DNA from 2 places in the Rhizobium sp. BR 317 genome. Region 2 is predicted to be linked to the other one. Evidence: predicted binding sites of a transcription regulator. Region 2 holds the regulator's gene; the other holds the start of a gene.

Region 1 (7,330 bases), on a different contig from region 2:
TTTCGAAGGGCTTCTTGCCGGGATGGGCGGAGGCAAAGCTGCCGTGGCCGGCGGGATGCCAGTCTTGCGAAGCGAGGACCATATCGTATTTGTCGCTGTCGATCAGCCTGTTGGCGACGGGCACCACCCGATTCCCATCGGGCACCGGCAGATTGCCGCCGGGGCAGAAACCGTTCTGGATGTCGATCAGCAGCAGTGCTTTCATGGCCAGTCTTTCCATCTTTGTTGCATTGCAACGATGCCAAGCGTTGCGCTGGGGATCAAGCTTTTTATGCTCACACTGAATATAAGGTGGGGCGCGATGGTTTTCGAGGGGCTATGCGGGCTTGTGGCTTGGGCGGTCCCCGGGAATGCTTGAAGTGCGCCGGACAATCGGGGCGGTATGTGGCGACGCGCCAGATGTCGAGGCTGCTGACGGTCCGCGGCGACATGCCGGACATCGAAGACATCTGGTGAATCTCGGGAAACAGAGGTGTTTTTCCCACCAACGTCGCTGAGGTGTCCGCGATTGACAAATGAACGCGAAGCCATAATCTGCTTTTTCAGCTCTTGCGATCATCCGTTTTTCGGAGACGAGGATAATGCTGGTGCCGTTGCCCCCGCATACAGGTCTGGCCAAGCGCATGAGAAGGTTGCTGCTGACGGGCCTTGCCGTTTTCTTTTCGGTCTGCGGAGCCAGCGCCGGGACGCTCGACACGCTTCACCAGCATACAACCCTGCGCATCGGCTACATCGCCGACGAGGCACCGTTTTCCTCCAGCAAGCCGAATGAAAAGCCGACGGGATATGCCATCGACCTCTGCGGCAAGGTCGCCGACGAAATCGAGCATGCGGTTCCGCAGTTAAAGCGCGAATATGTAGAAATGACGCTGGCCAATGGTTTCGACGCTGTCAAGAACGGTCAGATCGACCTGCTTTGTGGGGCTATCACCGTCAATCTGGAGAGGCGGAAACTCGTTGATTTCTCACAGCCAATCTTCCTGACCGGGGCGAGCGCCCTGTTGCGCAAGGACTCGCCCGACTATCTGCACGCGCTATTTCTCGACACGCCCGCCGTTCGTTCCGTCAGCCAGCGTGCCGCATCCACCAGCGTCATTGGTGTGCGCGCAAACACCACGACGGATGCAATATTGCGCGAGGCGCGCAGCATCGAGACGTCGAAAACTCGGATCGCCGATTTCGACACGCACGAAGACGGACTTAAGGCGCTGGAGGAACATAAGATCGACGCCTATTTTGCCGATCGGGTGCTGTTGATGAGCTTGGCCCAGCGCGCGCACGATCCGTCCTTGCTCGAAGTCGGCGATCGCCTGTTCACGCACGAACCATATGCAATCGCTCTGAGGCGCGACGATGCCGACTTCCGCCTAGTGGTCGACCGTGCGCTCACGGATTTTTATCTATCAGACGATTTTCTGCCGCTACTGAAGACTTACTTTGGAAGCGAAGCGCCGATGTTGCACACGCAAATCATGATGGAGCATGTACCCTAGGTCGGCGGGGCAAAGTGTATTGCGTTGACGAAGCAGATGATTGATGCGGCAGATGCCTGCAACAACCCTCAAACCCGCTCCACAAAACCATCCAACACTCGTTTCTGCCCGGCGCGATCGAAATCGATCGTCAGCTTGTTGCCTTCGATCTCCGAGACATTGCCGTTGCCGAACTTGATGTGGAAGACGCGGTCGCCGATGGAAAAACGGGAGGGTTCGGCGGAGGTGGATTTGGCGACGAGTTCGCCGTCGATGGTGCGGGTTTTGGGGCCGCTTTCGCCGTAGCCGATGCGTTCGACGGCGTGGCCGGAGCGGGAGCCCCAGTTGTCGCGGGTGGCGTCGGTCTTGTTGGCCTGGGCGCGTTTCCAGCCGGGGGTAGAATAGGAGTTGGCGAAGGGATCGGCCTTGTCGAAACGGGACTGGCCGTAGCCGCCGCGGCCGTAACCGCCATAGGATTGCTCCACTTCCGCGACTTCGACATGGGTTTCCGGCAGTTCGTCGAGAAAGCGCGAAGGGATGGTCGATTGCCAGAGGCCGTGGATGCGGCGGTTGGAGACGAACCATATGTGGCAGCGGCGCTTGGCGCGGGTGAGGCCGACATAGGCGAGGCGGCGTTCTTCCTCCAGACCGGCGCGGCCGCTTTCGTCAAGCGAGCGCTGGTGCGGGAAAAGGCCTTCCTCCCAGCCGGGCAGGAAAACGGTGTCGAATTCCAGACCCTTGGCGGAGTGCAGCGTCATGATCGAGACTGCGTCTAGATTCTCGTTCTGTTCAGTGTCCATGACGAGGGCGACGTGTTCGAGGAAGCCGCGCATGGATTCGAAACTATCCATCGAGCGGATGAGTTCCTTCAGGTTTTCCAACCGTCCGGGTGCTTCCGCCGATTTGTCGTTCTTCCACATGTCGGTGTAGCCGGATTCTTCGAGAATCTGCTCGGCAAGCTCCGTATGCGGTGTGTTTTCAAGCAGGCCCTGCCAGCGACGGAAGGACTGCACGACGTCGAACAGCGCCTTGCGCGCCTTCGGCTTCATCTCGTCCGTCTCGATGATATCGGCCGCTGCCGCCAGCATCGGAATGTCGCGCTCACGGGCATAATCGTGCAAAGCACGAACGGTGGTGTCGCCGAGGCCGCGCTTGGGCGTATTGATGATGCGCTCGAAGGCAAGATCGTCGGCCGGCTGGCAGACGAGGCGGAAATAGGCCATGGCGTCGCGGATTTCGAGGCGCTCGTAGAAGCGAGGGCCGCCGACGACACGATAGTTCAGGCCCAGCGTGACGAAACGATCTTCGAATTCGCGCATCTGGAAAGAGGCGCGCACGAGGATCGCCATATCATTGAGATTATGCTTGTTGCGCTGAAGCTGCTCGATCTCTTCACCGATCGCACGCGCTTCTTCCTCCGAATCCCAGGAGGCGTGCACTTGCACTTTGATATCGTCGGGGTCGGAGCGGTCGGTGAACAGCGTCTTGCCGAGGCGACCCTCGTTATGGGCGATGAGATGCGCGGCAGCCCCGAGAATATGTTCGGTGGAGCGATAGTTGCGCTCAAGCTTGATCACCTTGGCGCCGGGAAAATCCTTTTCGAAGCGCAGGATATTGTCCACCTCAGCGCCGCGCCAGCCGTAGATCGACTGGTCGTCGTCGCCGACGCAGCAGACGTTTTGCAGTTCGCCCTTCGGCCGCTGCGCCAGCAGACGCAGCCACATATATTGCGCCGTGTTGGTGTCCTGATATTCGTCGACGAGGATGTAGCGGAAGCGCTGGTGATAATCCTTCAATATATCAGGATTCTGCCGGAACATGTTGATCGGATGCAGCAAAAGGTCGCCGAAGTCGCAGGCGTTCAGCGTCTTCAGGCGGGCCTGATAGGCGGCATAGAGTTCGCGGCCCTTGCCGTTGGCAAAGGCGCGTGCATCGCCTTCCGGAATGTCGGCCGGGCTGAGGCCCTTGTTCTTCCAAGTGTCGATCATCCCCGCAAATTGCTTAGCCGGCCAACGTTTGTCGTCTAGGCCCTCGGCTTGGATCAATTGCTTGAGCAAACGCACGACATCGTCGGTGTCGAGAATGGTGAAGCTCGAGGAGAGGCCGACCAGCTCGGAGTGACGGCGCAGCAGCTTGACGCCGATCGAATGGAACGTGCCGAGCCACGGCATGCCCTCGACAGCGCCGCCGACGAGCAGGGCGATACGCTCCTTCATCTCGCKGGCGGCCTTGTTGGTGAAGGTGACGGCGAGGATCTGCGAGGGGAAGGCGCGGTTGGTGGACAGGATATGAGCGATGCGGGTCGTCAGCACCCGCGTTTTGCCAGTGCCGGCGCCCGCGAGCACCAGCACAGGCCCATCCAGCGTCTCGACCGCTTCCGCCTGCTCCGGGTTGAGGCCAGCGAGATAGTCGGGCCGGCGGCCGCTATCGCGCGCAGCCATGGCGCGGGCCGCAATACCGCCACCGGCGCTGGGGGCAGGGGCAGGCCGACGCGGGGCCAGGTGCTCCGGCTCCTCGTCAAAGAAGGGAATGTCGTCATGTCCGATAGTCATGCGGCTCAATGTAATGATTCTGCCCTGAAAGGCAAAAGAAACGGCCGGTAAATAGAACAAAAAGTGCACATTTCTGAGTGTTCCGGCCGTTCAATAACCGTTTGGCAGCCCGAAATCGCCGTCGCAGGAGGGGCGGCGGTTGCGCGAAGAGATGTTGGCCTCCGCATTGCGCGCGAAGGGCGGCCAAGCTCAGGGCGGTGGAATGATCGCAACCTGAACGAGATAACCATTTTCGGGTCGAGGGGCGATTTATGGTAAATTGTCTGTTTCAATTATCGCTTTATTAAGCGTGATTGCTAATCATAGGCACCTGTAACCGCTCGAGTTTCAGGCGCTGTTTTTTGCCGGGCTCAACCTTCGCCGACCTTGGTCGGCCCGCGCGCATGAGCGCCCGCGGCATGGTTCCAATGTCTCCTTGTACTTGTTGCGTATCGTTGCGTCCGGAGTTCATGTGTCGTGAGTATTTTTTCGACCTTCATAAGGGTGAGTTCCCCTGTCAATACAGCCCTTGAAGTCCTTCGAAACACACAGGCGAATCTGAATGTCGCACAGCGCCAGATGTCGTCCGGTCTGCGTGTGCAGACTGCTAAGGACAACGCCACCTATTGGACGATCTCGACACTGACGCGCACAGATATCGGCGCCGTCTCAGCCGTGCAGGACGCACTTGGGCTTGCCACGGCCACTGTCAGTACCGCTTCCACGGGCGTCAACAGCGCCATCGACATCGTCACTCAGATCAGGTCGAAATTGGTGACGGCCTACGAGGGCAGCGTCGATAAGACCAAACTCAACGACGAGATCAGCGAACTCAAGGACCAGCTTCGCAGCGTCGGCCAGTCCACGAGCTTCAACGGAGTCAACTGGGTCGTGCTCCAGGACGGTGAGGATCCGACCGAGCCGCATGAGATCCCGGGCTCCCTCATCCATCATACCGATGGCACGGTTTCGATCGGCATGCTGAATTATGAGGGTGTCAGCTCCACCAGCGGCACCATCGTATCGGCGGATGCACGATACTTGATCGACGATCAGTCAAGTGGCACCGGCGGCTATGGCGTGCTTACCTCCACCGCTTTTGCGACGGAAGCGGGAGCGGCCCAAAACTATGTGCTGATCAGCAGCCAAAACGGCGACACTAGCGGGCAGGTGCAAATCTCGCTCGACGCCAATACGACGCAGGGCGCTTTGACCGACATGGTCAACACGGTCACCGCCATGCTGAATCAACTGAACACTATTGGATCGGCTTTCGGCTCGTTGGAATCGCGTGTCAGTCTGCAAAGCCAATTTGCCAGCAATCTCAGTGATTCGCTCACCAGCGGCGTCGGCAAGCTGGTCGATGCCGATATGGAGAAGCAATCAAGCAGGGTATTGGCGCTGCAGACGCAGCAGCAATTGGGGCTGCAATCGTTGTCGATTGCCAATGCGAGCTTCGATACGTTGAGACAGCTCTTCCAGAACCTCTAATCACGTAACGCTTTGGATTTCAACGGGAATAGAGAGGGATCGGCGAAGCGAATCCTGTTCCCTGCAAGCCATAAATTGGGGAGAAAACGCTCCGGAACAAGGTGCCGGCAGATCGGCAGTGGGTAGGCGAAGATTCCGCTTCATCATATTGCCGCAATGCTTCATATCTCCTGCGGACCATCGAACCGGAGAGCGACGATTCTATGATCAAGAAATTTGCCATCCTTGCCGTCTCGGCAGCCTTTCTCAATGCATGTACGACAACTGACCCCTATACGGGCGAGCAGAAAGTATCCAACACGGCGGGCGGTGCCGCGATCGGCGCTGGCGTCGGTGCGGTTGCCGGCCTCCTCATCGGCCACTCGCCGGCATCGCGCCGCAATGCGGCGCTGATCGGCGCCGGCGTAGGCGCGCTCGCAGGTGCCGGCATCGGCAACTATATGGACCAGCAGGAATCTGAGCTGCGTGCGCAGTTGCAGGGCACGGGCGTCTCGGTGACGCGCGTCGGCGACCGCATCATCCTCAACATGCCGTCGGCCATTACCTTCGACATCGACCAGGATGCGATCAAGCCGGAATTCTTCTCGACGCTGAATTCGGTCGCGATCGTGCTTCGCAAGTTCAACCGGACGCTGATCGACGTCAACGGCCATACGGATTCGACCGGCAGCCTGCAGCATAACCAGGATCTGTCCGAACGCCGCGCCGATTCGGTTGCGAGCTACCTCGGCAGCCAGGGCATCGACCAGCGCCGCATGTCCGCCGTCGGCTTCGGCCCGAGCCAGCCGGTCGCCACCAACGCCAGCGAGGCCGGTCGTTCGCAGAACCGCCGCGTCGAAATCCAGATCGCGCCGATCACCCAGAACGGCTGATCTGACATTGGCTATTCCAACAAAACGGCCGGGTTTTGCGACCCGGCCGTTTTGTTTTCACTGCAACCCATTCACGAATGCATCGTCGCGCCCTTGGTGATCTTGTCGACGATCTTCTTGTCCGCGCGCAATGCTATGCCGACCACTTTGGCGTCCTCGGGCGCAAATTCGGAGAAGACGGCGCGATTGGCGACATCATGACCGGTCGAAAACATTTCCTCGATGAAGATCGAGGAGGTGACATTTCGCTCCAGCGACCGGCGATGAATCGTGCTCATCATCTCTTCGTCGGCGGATAGGACGATCATCGGCTGGATCGATAGCGCGTTGTAGAGGTTGCCGGCGCGGTCTCGATAGGGCTCGCCGATGACGTCAGGAAACTGACCGACAATGCCGCTCGATAGGAAGGCGGTCACGTTCAGTTTTTGCCAGGATGCAAGATTGCTTCGCAGAATGATCGCGATTTTGGTATTGAACATTGGTGATCTCTCTTATGCAGTCTGGGAATGAGCTTTTGCGCGAGGATGTTGCCGGCCATATCTTCGAAGGTCTTGAACGTTCGTGCACGATGCCGGAAGCAAACCGCATCGTATCCGCACCCGCTTATCCCGGTATCGAGCGCATTCAGGCGCAATTTCGTGGCGACGCGTTCGAGCCGCACCGGCACGATACCTATGCGCTCGGCGTCACCATCCGCGGCGTGCAGGCCTTCAGCTATCGCGGCGAGCGGCGCTACAGCCTGCCGGGCCGGGTGATCGTCCTGCATCCGGACGAGCTGCATGATGGCGGTGCCGCGACCGACGACGGATTGCTCTACCGCATGCTCTATCTCGAACCGTCGATGCTGATGCAATGTCTCGAAGCGGCGCGCATCGGCCTGCCCTTTGTCGATGATCCCGTGGTCGAGGATGATCGTCTCGCCGGCCTGCTGCTGGCAGCACTTGGCGAACTCGACCGCGAGCTG
Region 2 (7,330 bases):
GCTCGCCGATGCAGCGCGCAGGGTGCGTGAGCAGGCAAGGAACAGCGGCTTTGCGCCAGCATTCGTCATGCTCACCATACTGGTCTGCATCGGTCTCGCGGGGGAATGGTTTTTCAAAAAAACTGTCCTCAAAGCCCGGTTTCAAAATCCTCTTGTCGCACACACGATCGGAGAATTCGGGCCATGGATCGCTTTCACCCTCGTCAGCTCCGGCATTTTCCTGGCCATCGACTGGCCGCCACTTCTGCATGTGGTGATCCTGTTTTATCTGCTGGCATTCATCGCCGCTCGCCTCGTGTTTGCCTGCTGCAAGCTATCGAGGGACGCAGGCGCCTTGTCGCCCTTCGGCTACCATAGAGCCTGTCTCTTCATCGCCGTTCTGGCCTTCGCCGGCGCCACGACGTCGCTGACCAAACCGCTCTCCATCGACGGAGACGTCGGCACCGTCATTTCCCACGGCTTCTCCATTCTCCTGTTGCTAATCGTATTTGAAGCCGTGTGGCGACGGCCGGGCGATGCGACAGCCTCCAGGCAGCTAGCGCTTGTGAATACCCTCTATTCAGTCTACGCGATCGGCCTCTGGCTTCTTTGGGTGACAAACTTCCTCGGTCTTTTCTGGCTTGGGGTCTATGCCGTTATTCTTCCGGGATTGCTGTCCGCCGTCGGACGAACGGCAGAGGCATTCGCAAAAGGACGGTGGCCGAGCGACAACAAGAACAGTGCGCGCATGGTGTTGGCAGTCCGTGGTGCGCGGGCACTCGTCATCGCAGCCGCGGTCGGCTGGATCACAGTCATCTGGCACTATGATCCCAACATCCTCGCACGAGAAAATCCGGCAATCGACGCAGCCGTTCGCGGCGCACTGAAGAGCGTCGTCATCCTGATTTTGGCCGATCTCTGCTGGCAGTTGTCGAAAGCATTCATTGACGAGAGATTGAGCGTTGCCGATAGCGACGCATCCTCGCCGTCGGCGGAAGCCGCGCGCGCGGGCCGCCTTCGCACCCTGCTGCCGATCTTCCGCAACGCGCTTGCAGCCATCGTCATCGCGGCCGCCGTCCTCACGGTATTGTCGGAAATGGGCGTGCAGATCGGGCCGCTGATTGCGGGAGCCGGCATATTCGGCGTGGCGATAGGCTTCGGCTCGCAAACGCTCGTCAAGGATATCGTCAGCGGCATTTTCTACCTCATGGACGATGCCTTCCGCGTTGGCGAATACATTCAGAGCGGCAGCTACAAGGGAACTGTGGAATCCTTCAGCCTGCGTTCCGTCAGGCTTCGACATCATCGCGGTCCGGTGTTCACGGTTCCCTTCGGCGAACTTGGCGCCGTTCAGAACATGAGCCGTGACTGGGCGATCGATAAATTCATGCTGCGGGTTCCGTTCAACACCGATGTCGCCAAGGCGAAGAAGATCGCCAAGCAAATCGGAGAGCAATTGAAGGAAGATCCGGAAATCGGCCCGCAAATCCTCGAGACCCTGAAAATGAAGGGCGTCGAGCAGATCGGCGACTTCGGTATCGAACTGAGCTTTGCCTTCACCGTCCTTCCCGGTCGGCAAACCTATATCCGGCGGCGCGCCTACACCATGATCCGCGACGCCTTCATGGAAAACGGTATCGAATTCGCTCAGCCAACCGTCCAGGTGGGCGGCGAGGAGAAATCCGACACCGCAGCCGCCGCTCTGACAATGCACAAAAAGAGAACCGCTGAACAGTTGGCACAATCGCCGGCGCCACCGACGTAAAACATTCGCGTGAGATCAGCCACGGCCTCACGCTGACGTCCTTCCTTGCCGAAGCAACACCCCGAACCTGATGCGGATGACGTCGGAAAGGAGATCGAGCGTGCTGAACGACCAGCTAACGTCTGCTGCCGCGCACGTTATTCAAATAGCGCTGACGCCGGTCTTTCTGCTGGCCTGGCCGGCACCGCCGGGTGCCTCAATGTTTTCTCGGCTAGGCTCGCCCGCGTCTCGGACCGGGTCAACAGCCTTTTCGAACGGGTGACTTCGGAGGACCCGGATGAAACGCGGCTGCTGCAGCTCTACTATCTGCGGCGGCGGACATTGGCGCTTGAGGTTGCCGTCCTGCTCGGCACGGCATCGGGCATGTGCACATGCCTTGCAACGCTCGGCCTCATGGGCGGAGCGATTCGCCAGCAATTTCGCGAGCAGCTACTGCTGTGGTTCTTCGGCCTTGCCGTCATCGCGCTCATGGGCGCTTTCGTGGCCTTTCTCTTCGAGATGATTCTGGCCGGTCGCAGTATGCTAAAGCAGATCGCCAACGACCGCACCCTGCTCGAGCATACGCACAGGAGTTCGAGTAAGAGCCCAACCTATTGAATTTCCATCCAATATTACTAGAATCGTCGCCGATCCCAGCCCCGCGAAAATTCGATCCTTCCTGTTCGATCTACAGTTTGTTCTCCTTCGTTCGGAGAGCATCGCTCTCCAAAGAGACTATTGAGCAAACAACGTGGCTTTTTATCGCTTTTGAGATGGACCGCTCCTGATCGCAGAAATCACATTTAATCGTATTCCATATACATATCAGTACCTTAGTCTGTATGCGTCGAGAAAATCCGTCAGCCCAGGACCCGTTCTGTTCCCATTTATTTGAGACACTTACAAAATATTCACCAAAATTTAAGGACTTGCGGAACACATATGGAACATATAGTGTCCGTTCTGGATTTGTTTCACGACACCTTCTCAGTCCCGAGGTTCAAAACGATGTTGACGCGCAAGCAGCAGGAACTGCTTCTCTTCATTCACGAACGCATGAAGGAGTCCGGCGTTCCGCCATCTTTCGACGAGATGAAAGATGCGCTGGACCTCGCGTCAAAATCTGGCATTCACCGTCTCATCACGGCTTTGGAAGAGCGCGGTTTCATCCGCCGTCTGCCGAACCGGGCCCGGGCGCTGGAAGTCATCAAGCTGCCGGAGGCCTATAGCCCGAGCCTGCAGCCACGCCGCGGCTTTTCGCCAAGCGTCATCGAGGGTAGCCTTGGCAAACCGCAACTTGTGCCGCCACCCGCTCCCGCCAAGCCGGTAAGTGAGGAAAACAACAGTTCGGTCTCGGTCCCCGTCATGGGCCGCATCGCCGCCGGCGTTCCGATCTCGGCCATCCAGAACAATACCCATGACATCACCGTTCCCGCCGACATGCTCGGCTCCGGCGAGCACTATGCGCTGGAGGTCAAGGGCGACTCGATGATCGATGCCGGCATCTTTGATGGCGATACCGTCATTATCCGCAACGCCACGACCGCCAATCCCGGCGACATCGTCGTCGCTCTCGTCGATGATGAAGAGGCGACATTGAAGCGCTTCCGCCGCAAGGGAGCTTCGATCGCGCTTGAGGCCGCTAACCCGGCTTACGAGACCCGTATTTTCGGGCCGGATCGTGTGAAAGTGCAAGGCAAGCTCGTCGGCCTCATTCGCCGCTATCACTGACGGGTGACACCGGTGCGATCGGCGCTCCGAAAGTACCGGTTCGCCAGTCATAGGCGCGATGAAGGCTCCATGGCCGCGTTAGATTTTCAAACGCCGCCGTTATTACCGGTTTCTCGGCGCCGAGGTTCATTTCGATGGACCCAGTCCGGCGAAGTGTTACGCCCGTAAAAAGCATAGCGCCGGAGCGGCAGCGATCAAGCCGCAGCCGTATGGGTGTGACGACGATATTGGCGGTATCGCAGGCCGGAGCGAGATAAGCAGCGTCTTCAATGGTGACAAGCATGTCGCCATTCTCCAGCATTGCCACGCACCAAGCCCCTTTCTGGCAGGCGAAACCGCCCTGCCCGGCATTGTCCAGTGCCGCATCCATCGCCTTTCGAACGGCGGTCTGTTCGTCGGAACTCAAGCGGCGATGCTTGTCCGATTTGCTGATTTTAGGGAGCTGGCTGTCGGGCGGAAGCATCGCAGGCGGTTGCTGCTCGGTGATCGCCAGGGCTCTTTGCCACTGCTCGAAGATGAAATCGGGCGGTTTCTCACGGTTGGTCGTCAACGCACCGTTTCGCAGCAAAGCGACCAGCGTACCGTCCTCGGAGATCATCAGATCGGGTTTCGGAACACCGGGGCTGAGGGCCACGACTGCGACCGAGCCAATGATCAAAAGCGCACCCGCATGCCGCAGCCATGTTTTGAGCAGGGTCATCAGCAAGAAGCCGACTATGACCGTGGGAAATAGCCAGACCGGTAGTCGGCCAAAGGGAATATTGCCGCCCCAGGCGGCGACCGTTTTGGCAACGACGATGACGGCATCGAGTCCCGCGCCGGTGATCTGCCAGAAAGGAGCATCGACGCCAAACGGCATCAGCATTGTAGCCGCCATACCAAAAGGCATGACGACAAAGGAGACGACCGGCATGGCCGCCAGATTGGCGACAAGACCATATGTCGCCAAGCGGTGAAAATGCTCTATCGAGAAGATCGCGGTCGACGCGCCGCCGATAAAGGAGGTCGACAATATGCCTCCGAAGAAGCGCGAGACGAAGAGCAGCGGACGCAGGAGCCGGAACCGGGAGAGAACGCTTTCCCGATGCGGTCGCCTCGTCCAGAGCGAATAACCGGACACCAATGCCAAGGTCGCCGCGTAGGACATCTGGAAACTTGGTCCGAGCGCCTGTGACGGTGACAGAATGAGGATGACGATCGCCGACAGTGCTACGTTTCGGAGGCTGAGGGATGGCCGGTCGAAGAGCACGGCAACCAGCATGATCGCCATCATGATGAAAGCGCGCTCTGCCGATACGCCGAAGCCGGAAATGAAATAATAGGCTGTCACCGTGACCAGCGCGCCGAAGGCTGCGATCTTCTTCGTTGGCCAGGCCTGGGCCACGCCGAAAAACAGGCTGAGGGCATAACGCAGGCCGACATAAAAGATGCCCGCGGAGAGCGCCATGTTCAGGCCGGAGATGGCAATGATATGCGCAAGACCTGAGGTCCGCAGCGCTTCCGTCGTCTCATCCGAGATCGCTCGTCTCTCATCGGTGACAAGCGAGGCCGCAAAGGCGCCGGTGTCACCGGGCAAAAGCATCCTAATCCTGTCGCCGATGCTGCTGCGCAAACGCGCGAGCCAGATATCCGCCTTATCGAAAAACGATCCCTGAGCAACATCACTGGTCGGTGATAGTAGCGTCGGCGTTCCGTAGGCAAAGCCGTTCGCGCCGGTGCCATCGAAATAGGCGCTGAAGGCGAAATCGTTGAGACCGGGCAAGGCGGGTCCGGCCGGTGGCGTCAGCCGCGCCCTGCCTTGAATGCGATCCCCGAGTTCAAAGGGCTGGAGCTGTTTGCGCACGAAAATGGTGATCTGCGCCGGAGGCCGGCGAACAGCCGGCTTTTCCGTTGCCTCGAGAGCTACGACATAGCGCCAACGCCCCTTATCGTCGGCCTCGCGCCGTTCGATCCGCCCGGTGATCGTAGTCGTCACCGCAGAGTCGAGCATCACCGTCGACGCGCGCCAGGTTTCGCATTGCGCCAAAGCCATGCCGGAGCAGGCAAGCATGGCCGCATACAGCAAGTGCCGCAACACCCGCCCCGCCTCCTGTTGGATGAAGAAAGCGGCTGCGAAGATAAGGAGGGCGGCAAAAACGGCCTGCGGCGGCGGATCGGCTCCGGCGGCAAACCAGAAGATCGCGCCGGCGCCGATATAGACCGGCGCAAACAGCATCGCGCGACCGTACGCCGCCTCTTCTTCGACCAAATGGTAAATGCCGAGTCGGATGCTGCCTGCCGCAAGGCGAAGACGGGCAATAAGCGCGGCGTGATCCTGTGTTCGCTCCGGCCGCATCGCTTTGGTAGCAGAAATAGTCGTGCCGATGCCGTGCTCGCGCTCGGCAACCGCAGCAAACTCCCTACTTTCCACCTGCGGATCCGGTGCCTCTAAATTAGGCATATACCCCAGCGCCCACGCAAAACTACAGCTAGAGCGAGAGTTTTGCCGTCACCGCTAGGTGATTTCAACTGAAATCGGCCTAATCTCCAACAAATGACGCCAATTCATGTTAGCGCACGACGAGTCCGCCTACCGCAGTGCCCAAAAGTTGATACCGCAATGCACAAATAGGCGTAACGATAACTTGGCATTAGGCTCTGGATCATATAGCTAATCGTTAGTCGCTTAACCCTTTGGCGCTTTTTAAGGCGCCATCCCGCCAAATCTTGGAGGATCAGCATGACGGAACAAAGCGCGAAACTAACTTGGGGTGAAAAGACGGTGGATTTGCCGGTTAAGACCGGAACCATCGGCCCAAGTGTCATTGATATTGGTGCCCTTTATAAGAACACCTCCACTTTCACCTACGATCCTGGCTTCACCTCGACTGCGTCGTGCGAGTCCAGAATCACCTTTATTGATGGCGACGAAGGCGTTCTGCTGCATCGCGGTTATCCGATCGAACAGCTTGCTGAACACGGCGATTTCCTCGAAGTCTGTTACCTGCTGCTCTACGGCGAATTGCCGACCGCAGCCCAGAAGAAAGACTTCGATTACAGGGTCGTGCACCACACCATGGTGCATGAGCAAATGTCCCGCTTCTTCACCGGTTTCCGCCGCGATGCGCATCCGATGGCCGTCATGTGCGGCTGCGTCGGCGCTCTGTCGGCCTTCTATCACGACTCCACCGACATCACCGATCCGCACCAGCGCATGGTCGCAAGCCTGCGCATGATCGCCAAGATGCCGACGCTTGCCGCCATGGCTTACAAGTACCATATCGGCCAGCCCTTCGTTTACCCGAAGAACGATCTCGACTATGCCTCGAATTTCCTGCGCATGTGCTTTGCCGTGCCCTGCGAGGAATATGTAGTCAATCCGGTGCTTGCACGCGCCATGGACCGCATCTTCATCCTGCACGCGGATCATGAGCAGAACGCGTCGACCTCGACGGTTCGTCTCGCTGGCTCTTCCGGCGCCAACCCGTTCGCTTGCGTTGCCGCTGGCATCGCATGCCTCTGGGGCCCGGCTCATGGCGGCGCCAATGAAGCAGCGCTCAACATGCTGACGGAAATCGGCACGGTTGACCGTATTCCGGAATATATCGCCCGCGCCAAGGACAAGAACGATCCGTTCCGTCTGATGGGCTTCGGCCATCGCGTCTACAAGAACTACGATCCGCGCGCCAAGATCATGCAGAAGACGGCGCACGAAGTGCTCGGCGAACTCGGCATCAAGGACGATCCGTTGCTCGACATCGCGATCGAACTGGAACGTATCGCGCTGACCGATGACTATTTCATCGAGAAGAAGCTTTACCCGAACGTCGACTTCTATTCCGGCATCACGCTGAAGGCCCTGGGCTTCCCCACGACCATGTTCACAGTGCTGTTTGC

Evidence for each region. Region 2 encodes LexA, which represses DNA repair genes until DNA is damaged. Its sites were predicted from a motif close to TGTTCNNNNTGTGTTCNG; they were not measured.
Region 1: QD357_RS03915 (ATP-dependent helicase) is a predicted target of LexA. The motif match lies at 4,077-4,094, and genes of this name have one in related genera.

Annotation. Positions count from the first base shown of each region.
Region 1 is NZ_JARWLB010000002.1:269,960-277,289, reverse strand. Features, by position in the region: gene pncA (bifunctional nicotinamidase/pyrazinamidase) at 1-205, opposite strand, end outside; gene QD357_RS03920 (amino acid ABC transporter substrate-binding protein) at 624-1,493, shown strand; gene QD357_RS03915 (ATP-dependent helicase) at 1,562-4,024, opposite strand; gene QD357_RS03910 (flagellin) at 4,481-5,494, shown strand; gene QD357_RS03905 (OmpA family protein) at 5,698-6,366, shown strand; gene QD357_RS03900 (DUF2000 family protein) at 6,438-6,845, opposite strand; gene QD357_RS03895 (AraC family transcriptional regulator) at 6,860-7,330, shown strand, end outside.
Region 2 is NZ_JARWLB010000001.1:275,969-283,298, forward strand. Features, by position in the region: gene QD357_RS01315 (mechanosensitive ion channel family protein) at 1-1,744, shown strand, start outside; gene QD357_RS01320 (DUF2721 domain-containing protein) at 1,790-2,341, shown strand; gene lexA (transcriptional repressor LexA) at 2,732-3,454, shown strand; gene QD357_RS01330 (ComEC/Rec2 family competence protein) at 3,435-5,894, opposite strand; gene gltA (citrate synthase) at 6,174-7,330, shown strand, end outside.